4 regions of the Nonomuraea sp. H19 genome follow, and region 1 is predicted to be linked to each of the others. Evidence: riboswitches for the same ligand, from Rfam matches in the RefSeq annotation. Region 1 holds a riboswitch; each other region holds the start of a gene.
What was found. Region 1 has a riboswitch for thiamine pyrophosphate ahead of ACTMTI_RS05895 (purine-cytosine permease family protein). Riboswitches for the same ligand answer to the same signal wherever they lie in the genome.
Positions count from the first base shown of each region.

Region 2: linked by a shared signal. The riboswitch ahead of ACTMTI_RS15540 (FAD-dependent oxidoreductase) and the one ahead of ACTMTI_RS05895 (purine-cytosine permease family protein) in region 1 are both predicted to bind thiamine pyrophosphate.
Region 3: linked by a shared signal. The riboswitch ahead of ACTMTI_RS25650 (TenA family protein) and the one ahead of ACTMTI_RS05895 (purine-cytosine permease family protein) in region 1 are both predicted to bind thiamine pyrophosphate.
Region 4: linked by a shared signal. The riboswitch ahead of thiC (phosphomethylpyrimidine synthase ThiC) and the one ahead of ACTMTI_RS05895 (purine-cytosine permease family protein) in region 1 are both predicted to bind thiamine pyrophosphate.

Region 1 covers NZ_JBQHCV010000002.1:463,024-466,221, reverse strand. The annotation lists gene ACTMTI_RS05900 (methylated-DNA--[protein]-cysteine S-methyltransferase) at 43-621, shown strand; gene ACTMTI_RS05895 (purine-cytosine permease family protein) at 581-1,918, opposite strand; TPP riboswitch at 1,909-2,022, opposite strand; gene ACTMTI_RS05890 (rhodanese-like domain-containing protein) at 2,082-2,405, opposite strand; gene ACTMTI_RS05885 (winged helix-turn-helix transcriptional regulator) at 2,402-2,836, opposite strand; gene ACTMTI_RS05880 (MFS transporter) at 2,914-3,198, shown strand, end outside.
Region 2 covers NZ_JBQHCV010000006.1:310,234-313,431, reverse strand. The annotation lists gene thiS (sulfur carrier protein ThiS) at 1-145, opposite strand, end outside; gene ACTMTI_RS15540 (FAD-dependent oxidoreductase) at 142-1,407, opposite strand; TPP riboswitch at 1,397-1,513, opposite strand; gene ACTMTI_RS15535 (NAD(P)/FAD-dependent oxidoreductase) at 1,571-2,734, shown strand; gene ACTMTI_RS15530 (Rv2175c family DNA-binding protein) at 2,765-3,139, shown strand; gene thiE (thiamine phosphate synthase) at 3,117-3,198, shown strand, end outside.
Region 3 covers NZ_JBQHCV010000011.1:239,332-242,529, forward strand. The annotation lists gene ACTMTI_RS25640 (carbon starvation CstA family protein) at 1-624, shown strand, start outside; gene ACTMTI_RS25645 (hypothetical protein) at 656-847, opposite strand; gene ACTMTI_RS25650 (TenA family protein) at 1,136-1,810, opposite strand; TPP riboswitch at 1,799-1,894, opposite strand; gene ACTMTI_RS25655 (histidine phosphatase family protein) at 1,910-2,518, opposite strand; partial or broken gene ACTMTI_RS25660 (hypothetical protein) at 2,682-2,762, shown strand; gene ligD (non-homologous end-joining DNA ligase LigD) at 2,771-3,198, shown strand, end outside.
Region 4 covers NZ_JBQHCV010000004.1:58,453-61,650, forward strand. The annotation lists gene ACTMTI_RS09570 (universal stress protein) at 1-363, opposite strand, end outside; gene ACTMTI_RS09575 (hypothetical protein) at 382-732, opposite strand; gene ACTMTI_RS09580 (class I SAM-dependent methyltransferase) at 729-1,382, opposite strand; TPP riboswitch at 1,433-1,545, shown strand; gene thiC (phosphomethylpyrimidine synthase ThiC) at 1,538-3,091, shown strand; gene ACTMTI_RS09590 (SDR family oxidoreductase) at 3,088-3,198, opposite strand, start outside.

The DNA of each region.
Region 1 (3,198 bases):
GCGGTCACGGCGATTTCTCGGGAGCCGGGGAAGGGTGGAGGCATGACGAGCGGCGATCTGGATGCCCTGCTGCGCGTGACCTCCAGCACCTATCGAGGTGAGACACCGCCGGACATCGCGTTCGGCACCTACGACGGCGCCGTGGGCCGGCTGGTGCTGGCCGTGACCGGCAAGGGCATCGTCGCGTGCAGCTTCGAGCCGGAAAACGATGTCTTCGCGCTGGTCAGCAGGCATGTGGGCACGTTCATCGGGCCGGATCCGCGCCGGCTCGACCCGGTGCGCAGGGAGCTGGACGCCTACTTCTCCGGCCGGCTGCGCACGTTCGCCACGCCGGTCAACCTGACGCTGGCCACGCCTTTCGCCCGTACGGTGCTGCAGAAGACGATGGCGGTCCCCTACGGCACGACCACGACGCTGGAGGAGATCGGCGCGAGCATCGGCAGGCCGCGCGCGCTGCGGGCGATCGGCAACGCGCTGGCCTCCAACCCCGTCTGCGTGGTCGTGCCGTGCCACCGGGTGGTTCGCGCGGAAGGCGAGCTGGGCGACTACGCCGGAGGCGCGGCCGCCAAGCAGCACCTGCTCAACGTCGAACGGCGAGCCGCCGCAGCAGCAGGCCGATGAGCAGCGTGACCAGCGCGGCCACCAAGGCCCCGCCGAGCGCGCCGTTCATCCACGGCTCCCGGGTGAAGCCGATGGCCTTGCGGGCGCCCACCCAGAACTCGTCCCACCAGGGAACGGTCAGCGTCGAGGTCGTCAGCCAGTAGGCCATGAAGCCCAGCGCCCACGGCACCAGCATCGACCAGCGCGAGGGCGCGTTCTCGTCGGTGTTCCAGCGGTCGGAGCGGGCGAAGACGAAGTAGTCCACGGCGAGCACCGCGAACATCGGCACGAACACCGCCCCGATCACGCCGAGGAACGCGCCGTACGAGGTGACGTCCACGACCAGGGCGATCGCGACAGTGAGCACGCCGATGGCGGTGGAGAAGACGCGCCGGTCCACGCGCGGCATCAGGTTCTGCAGCGACACGGTGGTGGAGTAGACGTTGGCGAAGGACTGATCGGTCTCGCGCAGCACCAGGATGGCGAAGAACAGCGCGCCCAGCGGCACCGCGACGAACGGGCTGAACACCGACGTCGGGTCGGCCTCCACCCCGGCCGCCCCCACGATGGCGACCGCGTACACGCCCAGCCCCAGGCAGGCCACCTGGGCCAGCGTGTAGCCGCCGACCACGCCGGTGAAGGCGGCCCGGCTCGACCTGGAGTGCCGGGCGAAGTCGGCGGCCATCGGCACCCACGACACCGACAGCGCGATCACGTAGTCCACGGCGGCGGGGAAGGCGGTCCAGCTTCCGCCCGTGTGCGCGGGAGCCTCGGACACGAAGAACCACGTGAACCAGACCATCGACACGATCACCCCGATGGTGACGTACCGCCGCAGCAGGCGTACCGAGCCCAGTGGCCAGATCGTGAGCGCCGTGGTGACCACGCCCGCCAGGATCACCCACACCTGGTACGGCACGCCTCCGAAGATCGCCGTGGCGGCCTGGGCGATCACCCACAGCTCGAAGGCGCCCCAGCCGAGCATCTGCACGATGTTCAGCACCGTGGGCACGTAGGACGTCTTGGCCCCGAACAGCCCGCGCAACAGCACCATCGAGGGCTGCCCCGTCTGGGTGCCGGGGATGGCGGACAGGCCCACCATGGACGTGCCGATCAGGCTTCCGACCACGGTGGCGGTGAGCGCGGCGACCAGGCTGAGCGGCGCGTTGCCGAGGGGGTTGAGCAGGTAGAGGGCTCCGGAGAAGCCCAGGAGGCTGACGCCGAGGTTCGCCCAGAGCGCGCCCTGGTCGAGGACGCCCAGCGTCTTCGGCGGCGCGCCCTCCAGGGTCAGCGGAACTTCGTCGGCGACATGCGTCATCGCACACTCCCTACGCCGGCATTACCCGGACAGGTTCAGGCGGTCGGCAGCGGATGAGTAGCTGCCCTCTCAGCCCGGCACCCCGAGCTCCCGCGACGATCTGAAGTTTGCGCCCTTATGATGCCTCAATGGCCGCCGAATCGCCATAGTGGGCGAATCACAGTCAGGCGACGAACGGCTCCTGCCCGGTCTCGCTGATCATGGGGCGGCGCGCGGCCTCCCACGACTGCATGCCGCCGCCGACGTTGACCGCGTCATGCCCGAGCCGGCCGAGCCAGGCCGCCACCTGAAGCGACCGTCCGCCCACCCGGCAGACGACATAAACCGTCCGGTCCGCGGGCACCTCGCTCACCCGCTCCTGGATCTGGGTCATGGGGATGTGCACGGCTTCCGGAGCGTGCCCCGCCAGCCATTCGTCCTGCTCCCGGACGTCGAGCAGGTAGGCATCGTCGGGAACGGCACTGGCATCGATCTCACGTACGGTCATGTCTCCATCATCTCGCGTCGCGCGTCGTACGCGGCACGCGCCGCCGCGACCTCCTCCTGGTGCTCCTCGGTCCAGGTGACCAGCGTCTTGATGGTCTGGTGCAGGGTACGGCCGAGCGGCGTCAGCGCGTAGTCGACCCTGGGCGGCACGACGGGGTGGACCGTACGGGAGACCAGGCCGTCTCGTTCGAGCTGACGCAGGGTCACGGTGAGCATGCGCTGGCTGACGCCGTCGATCTCGCGGCGCAGCTGCGTGAAGCGCAGGCTCTGGCAGTCGAGCAGCGCGATGACCAGCAGGGACCACTTGTCGGCGATGCGGTCGAGTATCTGGCGGACCTCGCAGTCCTCCCGCGTGTCCCACTGCCGCACGTCGTAGTCGTCGTCCACGGTGCTCTCGCAGTAACTAAGTGACTTCAAAGTGCCGTCTTCCATGACATTTCATGCTGGCCCAAGATGTGGACGGTTACAAGAGAGAACCGACATGCCTATACGTAACCGGGGGATTTGTCATGCCTGCCCGTTCCTGGGGTGTACTTGCCGTGTTGTGCGGTGCCATCTTTCTCGAGGGCATCGACGTGGCCATGCTGAACGTCGCCCTCCCGTCCATCCGTGCCGACCTGGGCCTGTCCACGGGCATGCTGAGCGGCGTCGTGAGCGCGTACGTGCTCGGCTACGGCGGCTTCATGCTGCTCGGCGGGCGCGCGGCCGACCTGCTGGGCCGCCGCCGCATGTTCCTGCTCTGGCTGGGGGTGTTCCTGCTCTTCTCGGGGCTCGGCGGCTTCGCGACGGAGGGC
Region 2 (3,198 bases), on a different contig from region 1:
TCGTCTCCCAGGCGCTCCGGGTGACCACCTCGTCGTTCACGGCCACGGCCACCCCTGTGGTGGCCTGCGTCAATGTGTGTACGGCCTGCGCCACGGTCATGCCGTCGGCGACCTCGTGCGCGGCCCCGTTGATCAGCACAATCATGAAATTTCCTCAAACCTCCCCGGCGAGCACAACGCCGCCAGCTCGCCTTCCTCGCCCGGCTCCCCTGCGACGAGGGCCGCCGTGAGCGGCGCCAGCAGCACGCCGCCCCGGTAATGCCCGGTGGCCAGCGTGAGCCCCGGCGTACCGCTCGGGCCGATGATGGGCAGGTTGTCCGGCGTGCCCGGGCGCAATCCCGCCACCACGTCGGCGACCTCCAGCTCGGTCACGCCCGGCACCAGCTCCCTGGCGTCGCGCAGCAGCTCGTAGAGCCCGCCGGCCGTCACCCTCGTGTCGAACCCGAGCTCCTCCTGCGTGGCCCCGACCACCAGCTCACCATCGCCTCTGGGGACGAGGTAGACGGGCGTGCCGTGCACGGTGCCGCGTACGCACCTGCTGAGCAGCGGCTGGGCCGAACGCAACCGCATGATCTGCCCCTTGATGGGCCGCACCGGCAGCTCGGCCAGCTCGGTGCTCCAGGCTCCGGCGGCCAGGATGACCCGTTCCGCCCGGATCTCGGACGGCGCGGGGGTGCCGGCGGTCGAGCCGATCGGCGGTGCCAGGCGTACTCCGACGACTCTGCCGCCGTCGCGCAGGAGGCCGGTGGCGCGTGCCCGTACCAAGGGGGCGTGGAGCCGGTCCAGGGCGGCGAGCAGGGCCGTCGTGACGCGGCGCGGGTCCACCCAGGCGTCGCCCGGCGCCAGCAGCCCGCCGCGCACGGAAGGGGCCAGCATGGGCTCGAGACGGCGGCACTCGCGCCCGGTCAGCCGCTCGACCGGCAGCCCGAGCTTCTCCATGAACGTCGCCAGCTCGTCGAGCGCCGCGAGGTCGTCTGCCCCGAACGCCACGTCGAGCGTCCCATCCGTACGAAGATCCAGCCCGCGCCGGGCCGCCTCACCGGCACCCTCGCCGCCCCCGAACGCACCGAAGACGTGGCCGGAGGAGGCGTCGCCCGGCGTAAGCCCGGTGTCCGCGGCGGGCAGCCCGGCGTTCGTGGCGGGCAGTCCGGTGTCGCCCGCCGGCAGCCCGGCGTCCGCGGCCAGTTCGGCGGCGAAGGACGGCCAGCGGCGCAGCGAGGCCAGCCCCAGCCGGAGCAGCGGCGCCTCCGTGTACGTGACCTCGCTGACCGGGGCCAGCATGCCCGCCGCCGCGTGCGAGGCCCCCGAGGCCGGAGCCGGGTCCACCACGGTGACCGGCCGCCCTGCGCGGGCCAGCCGCCAGGCGATGGACAGTCCGACGACCCCGCCGCCTACGATCACATCCACATGCGCTCCCTTCGCCGGCATGATCCGGATCAGGTGTCTTGCGGTCGAAGGCCCGGTGCAGCCTTCCTCTCAGCCCGGTAACGGCCGGACTCCCGCGCGTCTTACCTCCTCAGCCTACGGCCTCGGTGCCACGCCCGGACACGCTCCCGTTATGGTCTTGAACGTGAATCATGTCGTGGTGGTGGGAGCGGGCCTGGCCGGAGTGCGCACCGTGGAGGCGCTGCGCGGACGGGGATTCGACGGCAGGATCACCCTGATAGGCCAGGAACGGCATCGTCCCTACGATCGCCCGCCCCTGTCCAAGAGCGTGCTCCTCGGCGACGCCGACACCAGCTACGTCGACACCGACCTGGCCGCCATCGACGTCGACTTCCGGCCCGGCGTCGCCGCCAAGGCCCTGCGCGAGGGCGTCGTGGAGACGACCGAGGGCGAGGTCGGCTACGACGGCCTGGTCATCGCCACCGGAGCGGAGCCGATCATGCTGCCCGGCGACGGCCCTCAGCACGTGCTGCGCACCCTCGACGACGCCCACGAGCTCAGGGCCAGGCTCGTGCCCGGCGCCCGGGTCGCGATCATCGGCGCCGGGTGGATCGGCGCCGAGGTGGCCACCGCCGCCCGCCGCGCCGGATGCGCCGTGACGGTGATCGAGGCGGCCTCCACTCCGCTCGCGACCGCCGTGGGCACGGAGCTCGGCGCCCGCACCGAGCCCTGGTACGAGGGCATCGACCTGCGGCTCGACACCATGGTCGGCTCCGTGGACGAGGGCGGCGTACGGCTGCTCGACGGCGAGTTCGTCGAAGCCCACGTGGTCGTCACCGGCATCGGCGTGCGCCCCGCGATCGAATGGCTCGCCGACGCCGACATCGACCTGCACAACGGCGTCGTCGTCGACGAGCACCTGCGTGCCTCGCTGCCGAACACGGTCGCCGTCGGCGACTGCGCCGCCTGGTGGTCCCGCCGATTCCAGACCAGGCTCAGGGTCGAGCACTGGGACACCGCGCTCAACGCCCCCGAGGTCGCCGCGGCGACCTTGCTGGGCGAGGACGCGGTGTACGACCCGGTGCCGTACTTCTGGTCGGAGCAGTTCGGGCACATGGTCCAGTACGCTGGGCACCACCCCGCGGGGGAGCGTCTCCTCTACCGGGGTGATCCGGACGGCAAGTGGTCGGCCGTCTGGCTCACCGCCGGCGGAACCCTCGCGGCGGTGCTCGCCGTGGACCGTCCGCGCGATCTCGTACAGGGTCGCCGGATCATCGACGCGGGTCACCTTATGGACGCGGAACTCCTGGTAGATCCACAAGTCCCCCTACGGGATTGTGTTGTTTGAGCAAGGACGGCATGTGGTAGTTGTGGTTTCGTGACGCTTTCTGTTGCACAGATCGACCGGGAGACCGACCAGCTCGTCGACGAGTGGCTCACTCTCCCCGAAGTGGCCTCGCGCCTCGACCTTTCGATCGGGCGGGCCAAGCAACTCCTCAAGGACCACAAGCTCCTCGGCGTGCGCCGCGGGAGCGGGGGCCCGCAGGTTCCTGCGGTGTTCCTGGACGGGAAGGAAGTGATGAAGGGCCTGCCCAGCACGCTGACCGTGTTGCAGGACGCCGGCTACGACGACGTCGAAGCGCTGCGTTGGCTCTTCACCCCCGACGAGTCGCTGCCGGGATCGCCCATCGATGCGATCAAGGCCGGCCGTCATACCGAGGTCAAGCGGCGTGCCCAAGCCCTCGCTTTCTGAGGCCCGCCTCTATCTCTGCACAGACGGCCGCCGCGACCGCGGCGACCTGGCGGAGTTCC
Region 3 (3,198 bases), on a different contig from region 1:
TGGAAGCCGATCGGCAGGGTGAGCTGGTGGCCGGGGCTCGTGGCGGCCAGCGCCCTCGTCGTGGCGGCCTGGGGATATTTCCTCTACCAGGGCGTCAACGACCCGCTCGGCGGCATCAACCAGCTCTTCCCGCTCTTCGGCATCGCCAACCAGTTGCTGGCCGCCGTGGCGCTCACCGTGGCCACGACCCTGCTGATCAAGAGCGGCCGGCTGAAGTGGGCCTGGGTGACGGCGGTGCCGCTGGCCTGGGACGTCGCGGTCACGCTGACGGCCAGCTACCAGAAGGTCCTCTCCACCGACCCCACGCTCGGCTTCTTCGCCCAGCGCGACCGCTACCAGACGGCGCTGGACCAGGGGCAGTTGCTCGCGCCGGCCAAGTCCATGGACGCCATGCGGCAGATCGTGATCAACTCCACCGTGGACGGCGTCCTGGCGGCGCTGTTCGCAATCATGATCATCATTGTGATCCTGGACGCGGCTCGCGTGTGGGTGAAGGCGATCAGGACGCGGGAGCCGCTGCCGAGCGCGGAGGCGCCGTTCGAGGAGTCGAAGATCGTCGCCCCGGCCGGGCTCATCCCCACCCGCGAGGAACGCGAGCTGATGGCCAAGGCCTCATCCGGCTAGAACTCCCTGATGATCCGGCTCAGCATGGCGTTCAGCTCGGCGAGGCCGTCCTCGCCGAGCTGGTCAGGGCACGCGGCGACGTCAACCGCATGATCCGCGACTCCTCGGTGCGGTACGCCGCGCTGCCGATCGGCGAGATCGTCGAGCGGATCCGCGAATCGGCCACCTCACGCCGCCGGGCGCCCATGACCAAGCCCCTCGACCCGCTCTTCGACGTGCTCATCCACGCTCAGGACATCTGCGTGCCGCTGGGCATCGCGCGCGCCATGCCATCGGAGGCGGCCCGCGCCAGTGCCGCCCACATCTGGGAGCGCGGCCGGCCCTTCTATGCGCAGCGGCGGCTGAGCGGGCTGCGGCTGGTCGCCACCGACGTCGACTGGGCGGTCGGCGCGGGCGACGTCGTGGAGGCGGCCCATCCAGGCGCTGCTCCTGCTGCTGAGCGGGCGACCGGCCGCGCTGCCGAGCCTCGCGGGGGCGGGCACGACGGCACTGGCCGCGCGCCTGTGACCGATCAGGGAGCCAGCCAGCGCGCCGTCGGCCAGGTCTCGCGCCGCCAGGCGCTGTCCCAGAACATCCACTCGTACGCCGCCGCCGTGCGGTACGCCGCGGCCATGGCCTCCCGGGTCGCCGCGTCCGCGGTGGCGGCCAGCCGGTCGGCGATGGCCTTGGCCTGCTCGACGGAGGCCGCGAAGCCGGGATCCGAATAGGTGGAGATCCACTTGCGGTACGGGTGATCGGGCGTGTCCCCGGTGCGCCGCAGCAGCGTCGTACCGACGTCCTGGTAGATCCAGAAGCACGGCAGCACCGCCGCCGCCAGCACCGGATAGGGTGCGGCGAGCGCCGTGGCCTGCAGGAACGACGCGTAGGCCAGGCAGGTCGGCGACGTGGCGATCCCCGCCGCGTCGGCGCCGAGCTCCGCGACGTAACCGGCGTGCAGCAGGCGCTCGGCGGCCAGCGCGGCGTGCGCGCTCTGCGCGAAGAACGCCGCGTCCGCCGGGTCCGTCGCCCGTGCCGACGCTGTCGCGAGGGCCTTGGAGAACGCCTCCAGATAGCGGCCGTCCTGCACGATGTAGAACGCGAACCGGTCGCGGTCGAGTGTGCCGGCGCCGAGTGCGACGTTGAAGGGGTGGTCGTGGATGGCGCTCATCAGGTCGGCCGTGCGCAGCCACATGTCATCGCAGAACATCGACGTCCCTCCGCTAGCGCTAACTAGATCAGGTTCGACGGGTGTGATCTCAGCCCGGGTCGCCGGGCACCCCGCGTCAACGGCCAACTGTAACAGGGCTCATTCGCGCGGTTCGGGCGGGAAGCCGGTCCAGCGCAGCTCGGCGGGCAGATGGCCCATGTCGTTGTAGGAGAGCACCGAGGAGGGGCGGTCGGGGGCGTACCGGATGACGGTCAGGGCGGCGTTGCAGTGGTTGAGGCCGAGCCAGCGCCACTTCGGGGCGTCCAGGGCGGCGCGGACGAGCCAGCCGATCAGGAAGTTGTGCGTGACGACCAGTTCGTGGCGGGTCCCCTCCGCCACGGGACCCGTGAACGCGCGCAGGGCCTCGGCGGCGAGCGCCGGGCCGCGCTCGCGTTCGTCTGCGGGGAACTGGCCGACGAAGCCGAGGAGGCGGTCGGCGTAGCCGGGGGCGAGCTCCTCCTTCTCGGGCACGTACGGGATGTAGTCCCCGGCGGCCTCGCTGACGTGCAGGGGGATGCCGGGCAGCCGCTCGCCGATCAGGTGGGCGGTCTGCGTCGCGCGGGGGAGCGGGCCGTGGTGGATGGCGGAGAGGGGGACGCCCTGGAGGCGCTCGCCGAGCAGTGCGGCCTGGCGGCGGCCGGCGTCCGTCAGGCCGCTTTCGTCCGGCGTGGCCTCGCCGTGGCGGGTGAGATACAGGAAACGGGTCATGATCTAGCCCATTGTTCCGGATATCGTAGGGCGAGTGACCAGCGATGAGACGCGTGACGGCGTGGCGCTGACCAATCTCGGCCAGCCGCTGTTCGACGGGGCGGGCGCGACCAAGCGCGACCTGGTCGACTACCTCGACGCGGTCCGCGACCGCATCATCCCGGTGCTGCGCGGCCGTGCGCTCTCGGTCATCCGGGTACGGCCCGGGCAGGAGCCCTTTGTGCAGAAGAACCTGCCCAAATACGCCCCCGAATGGATGGAGACCACCTCCCACTGGGCCGAGGCATCGCGTCGGCAGGTGACGTACGCGCGCTGTGCAATGACCGGCGAAGCCTGCTGTGGTTCGCCAACCAGAGGGCGGTCGAGTACCACCCGGCGCTGTTCGTCGGCGACCACCCCACGCACATGGTGCTCGACCTCGACCCGCCCGGGGACGACTTCGAGCTCGCCGTGCGGGGCGCCTTCCTGGTACGCCAGGCGCTGGACGACGCCGGGCTGGCCGGGGCGGTGAAGACCAGCGGGGCGAAGGGCGTGCACGTGTTCGTGCCCGTGGCGGCCGGGACCGCCATGGACGACCTGGCCGCGGCCACCCGTGCGCTGGCCGCGCGCGCCGAGCGGGTGGATCCGGCGATCGCCACCACGGCGTTCATCCGCGAGGACCGGGCGGGCAAGGTGTTCAT
Region 4 (3,198 bases), on a different contig from region 1:
GACGGACCCGACCAGCAGCCCGCGTACGCCGCCGATCCCGCGACTGCCGACCACCAGCAGCTCGGCCCCCTCGGCGGCGTTGATCAGCGCGGTACGGGGATCACCGGGCAGCAACTCGGTGGTCACGCTGACGTCCGGGTGCTCCCGGCGGGCGCGGTCCTCGGCCGCGGCGAGCACCGTGGTGGCGCCTTCGCGCATCCACCGGGCGACGTCGGCGTACCGGGCGCTGCCGGACTCGTCATGCACCCACTTCGGCACGGCATGTGCCACGGTCAGCGGCGCCCTGCGCAACGCGGCCTCGTCGGCGGCCCATGCGGCCGCCTCCAGCCCGGTACGCGAGCCGTCCACCCCAACGATGATCACGACTTGGGCCTCTCACTTTCACGTGAACACGTAGCACTCCACCTCGGCGCGCCGGAACGGCAGCCCTTGCTTCGCGGAGTCCTCGGCGCACTTGCGCTCGGCCCTGCTGAGCTTCAGCGTGCCGCACACAGAGACGCCGGAGTATGTCCGGCAGTCGAGCGACGTGTCCGCCTCGCCGATGCGGTAGGTCGCCTTGACCTCCGCGCGGCATTCCGCTCGCGCCTTACTCGTGTCGGCGTAGCGGCATTGGGCGATCAGGGTTCGGTACTGCTCCTCACTCACCTCGTGCTGGTCGAAGCCATCTCGAGCGGTGGTCCCCCCGAACGCGGTCACCACCACGAGTCCTGCGACAGCGGCGATCTTGTTCATGTTCCCCCTGATGAAGTCCGTACCGCTGACAGCGATCGACAAACCTGGCGGCGCGCCGCCAGCACGTTCAGCCAAGTGCGACCGGTGGTCCTCAGGTCGTGTTCGAGGACCTGGAGACCGGCCGATTCCAGCGTCGCCAGCAGCGCGTCCGGGTCGCGGTGAGTGAACCAGCGGGACTGCTCGAAGCCGTACGACCTCGGCTCCCATCCCTCACCATCGCCCGCCGAGGTCGACATCCCGAGCACGCCTCCCGGTCGCAGCGCCGCCGACCAGGCGCGCAGGGTCGGCTCGGTCTCGGCGGTGGGCACGTGCAGGAGCGCCGCCACCGACCACAAGCCCGTCAGCGAGCCGGGGGCGAGCGGCGGGCGGCGCAGGTCGCCCAGCACGGCGGGCACCCCGCGGGCGGTGGCGAGCCTGGCCATCTCGATCGACCGGTCGACCCCGACGACCTCCAGCTCTCGCGCACGGAACCACGCCCCGTCGCGTCCCGGGCCGCACCCCAGGTCGGCCACCTTGGCCCCGTCGGGAAGCGCGTCCGCGAACCGCTGGCGAAACGCCAGGAATTCGGCGTCCGGCTGGTCGTTGCGCTCAGCGTAAACCGGTGCGATGCGGTCATAGCTGGCGGTGGTCCGCGACGTGGGATCGTCCATCGCCTGATCTTGCCATGTTTGGCGCGCGTCCAGGCGTGGGTACGATCATCGCCGTCCAACGCGGGAGCCCGGTGTGGACCGGGCTGAGAGGACGGCTGACAGCCGCCGACCGCCAGAACCTGCACCGGATAATGCCGGCGAAGGGAGTTTGCGCGATGAGTGGTGCGCCGGAGCTCGGTTTTTCCAAGATCTACCTCGGTGACCTCCGTGTGCCCATGCGGCAGGTGCGTCTGTCGGACGGTTCGGCGGTGACGCTGTACGACACGTCGGGCCCGTACACCGATCCCGCCGTCGAGACCGACGTCAGGCGAGGGCTGCCGCGCCTGCGCGAGCAGTGGGTACGCGAGCGCCGCGCGGCCGGCGAGCCTGTCACCCAGGTCGCCTGCGCCAAGAAAGGCCTGGTCACGAAGGAGATGGAGTTCGTGGCGGCACGCGAGGGGCTGACCCCCGGGTTCGTCCGCCAGGAGGTCGCGGCCGGCCGGGCCATCATCCCCGCCAACGTCAACCACCCCGAGTCCGAACCGATGATCATCGGCCGCAACTTCCTCGTGAAGATCAACGCCAACATCGGCAACTCCGCCGTGACGTCCTCCATCGAGGAGGAGGTCGAGAAGATGACCTGGGCCACCCGGTGGGGCGCGGACACCATCATGGACCTGTCCACCGGCCCCGACATCCATGAGACCCGCGAGTGGATCATCCGCAACTCGCCCGTCCCGGTCGGGACCGTACCTATTTACCAGGCGTTGGAGAAGGCCAAGGGGCGGCCGGAGGCGCTGTCGTGGGAGGTTTACCGCGACACCCTGATCGAGCAGTGCGAGCAGGGCGTCGACTACGTGACCGTGCACGCGGGGGTGCGGCTGGCGTACGTGCCGCTGACCGCCCGCCGCAAGACCGGGATCGTCTCGCGCGGCGGCTCGATCATGGCCGCCTGGTGCCTGGCGCACCATCGCGAGAGCTTCCTGTACGAGCACTTCGACGAGATGTGCGAGATCCTGGCCCGCTACGACGTGTCGTTCTCGCTCGGCGACGGGCTGCGGCCCGGCTCGATCGCGGACGCCAACGACGAGGCCCAGTTCGCCGAGCTGCGCACGCTTGGGGAGCTGACCGCCATCGCCCGGGCCCATGACGTCCAGGTGATGATCGAGGGGCCGGGGCACGTGCCCATGCACAAGATCAAGGAGAACGTCGACCTGCAGCGCGAGCTGTGCGACGACGCCCCCTTCTACACCCTGGGGCCGTTGGTGACCGACATCGCGCCCGGCTACGACCACATCACCTCGGGCATCGGGGCCGCCATGATCGGCTGGTACGGCACCGCCATGCTCTGCTACGTCACCCCCAAAGAGCACCTCGGCCTGCCGAACAAGGACGACGTCAAGACGGGCGTGATCACGTACAAGATCGCCGCCCACGCGGCGGACCTGGCCAAGGGGCATCCGCAGGCGCAGGCGTGGGACGACGCGCTGTCGGACGCGCGCTTCGAGTTCCGCTGGGAGGACCAGTTCGACCTGGCGCTCGACCCCGACACGGCGCGCGCCTTCCACGACGAGACCCTCCCCGCCGCACCCGCCAAGACCGCGCACTTCTGCTCGATGTGCGGCCCGAAGTTCTGCTCCATGCGGATCAGCCACGACATCCGCGAAGCCGGCATGGCGCAGAAGGCCGCCGAGTTCCGGCAGCTCGGCGGCACCATCTACGTCGACTAGCCCGGCAACGTCTCGCCGCCGATCGGGGCCAGCACCTCGCCCGTGTAGTACGACGACAGCCGCTCCGCGGCGAAGAACACGTACGACGGGGCGATCTCGTCCGGATC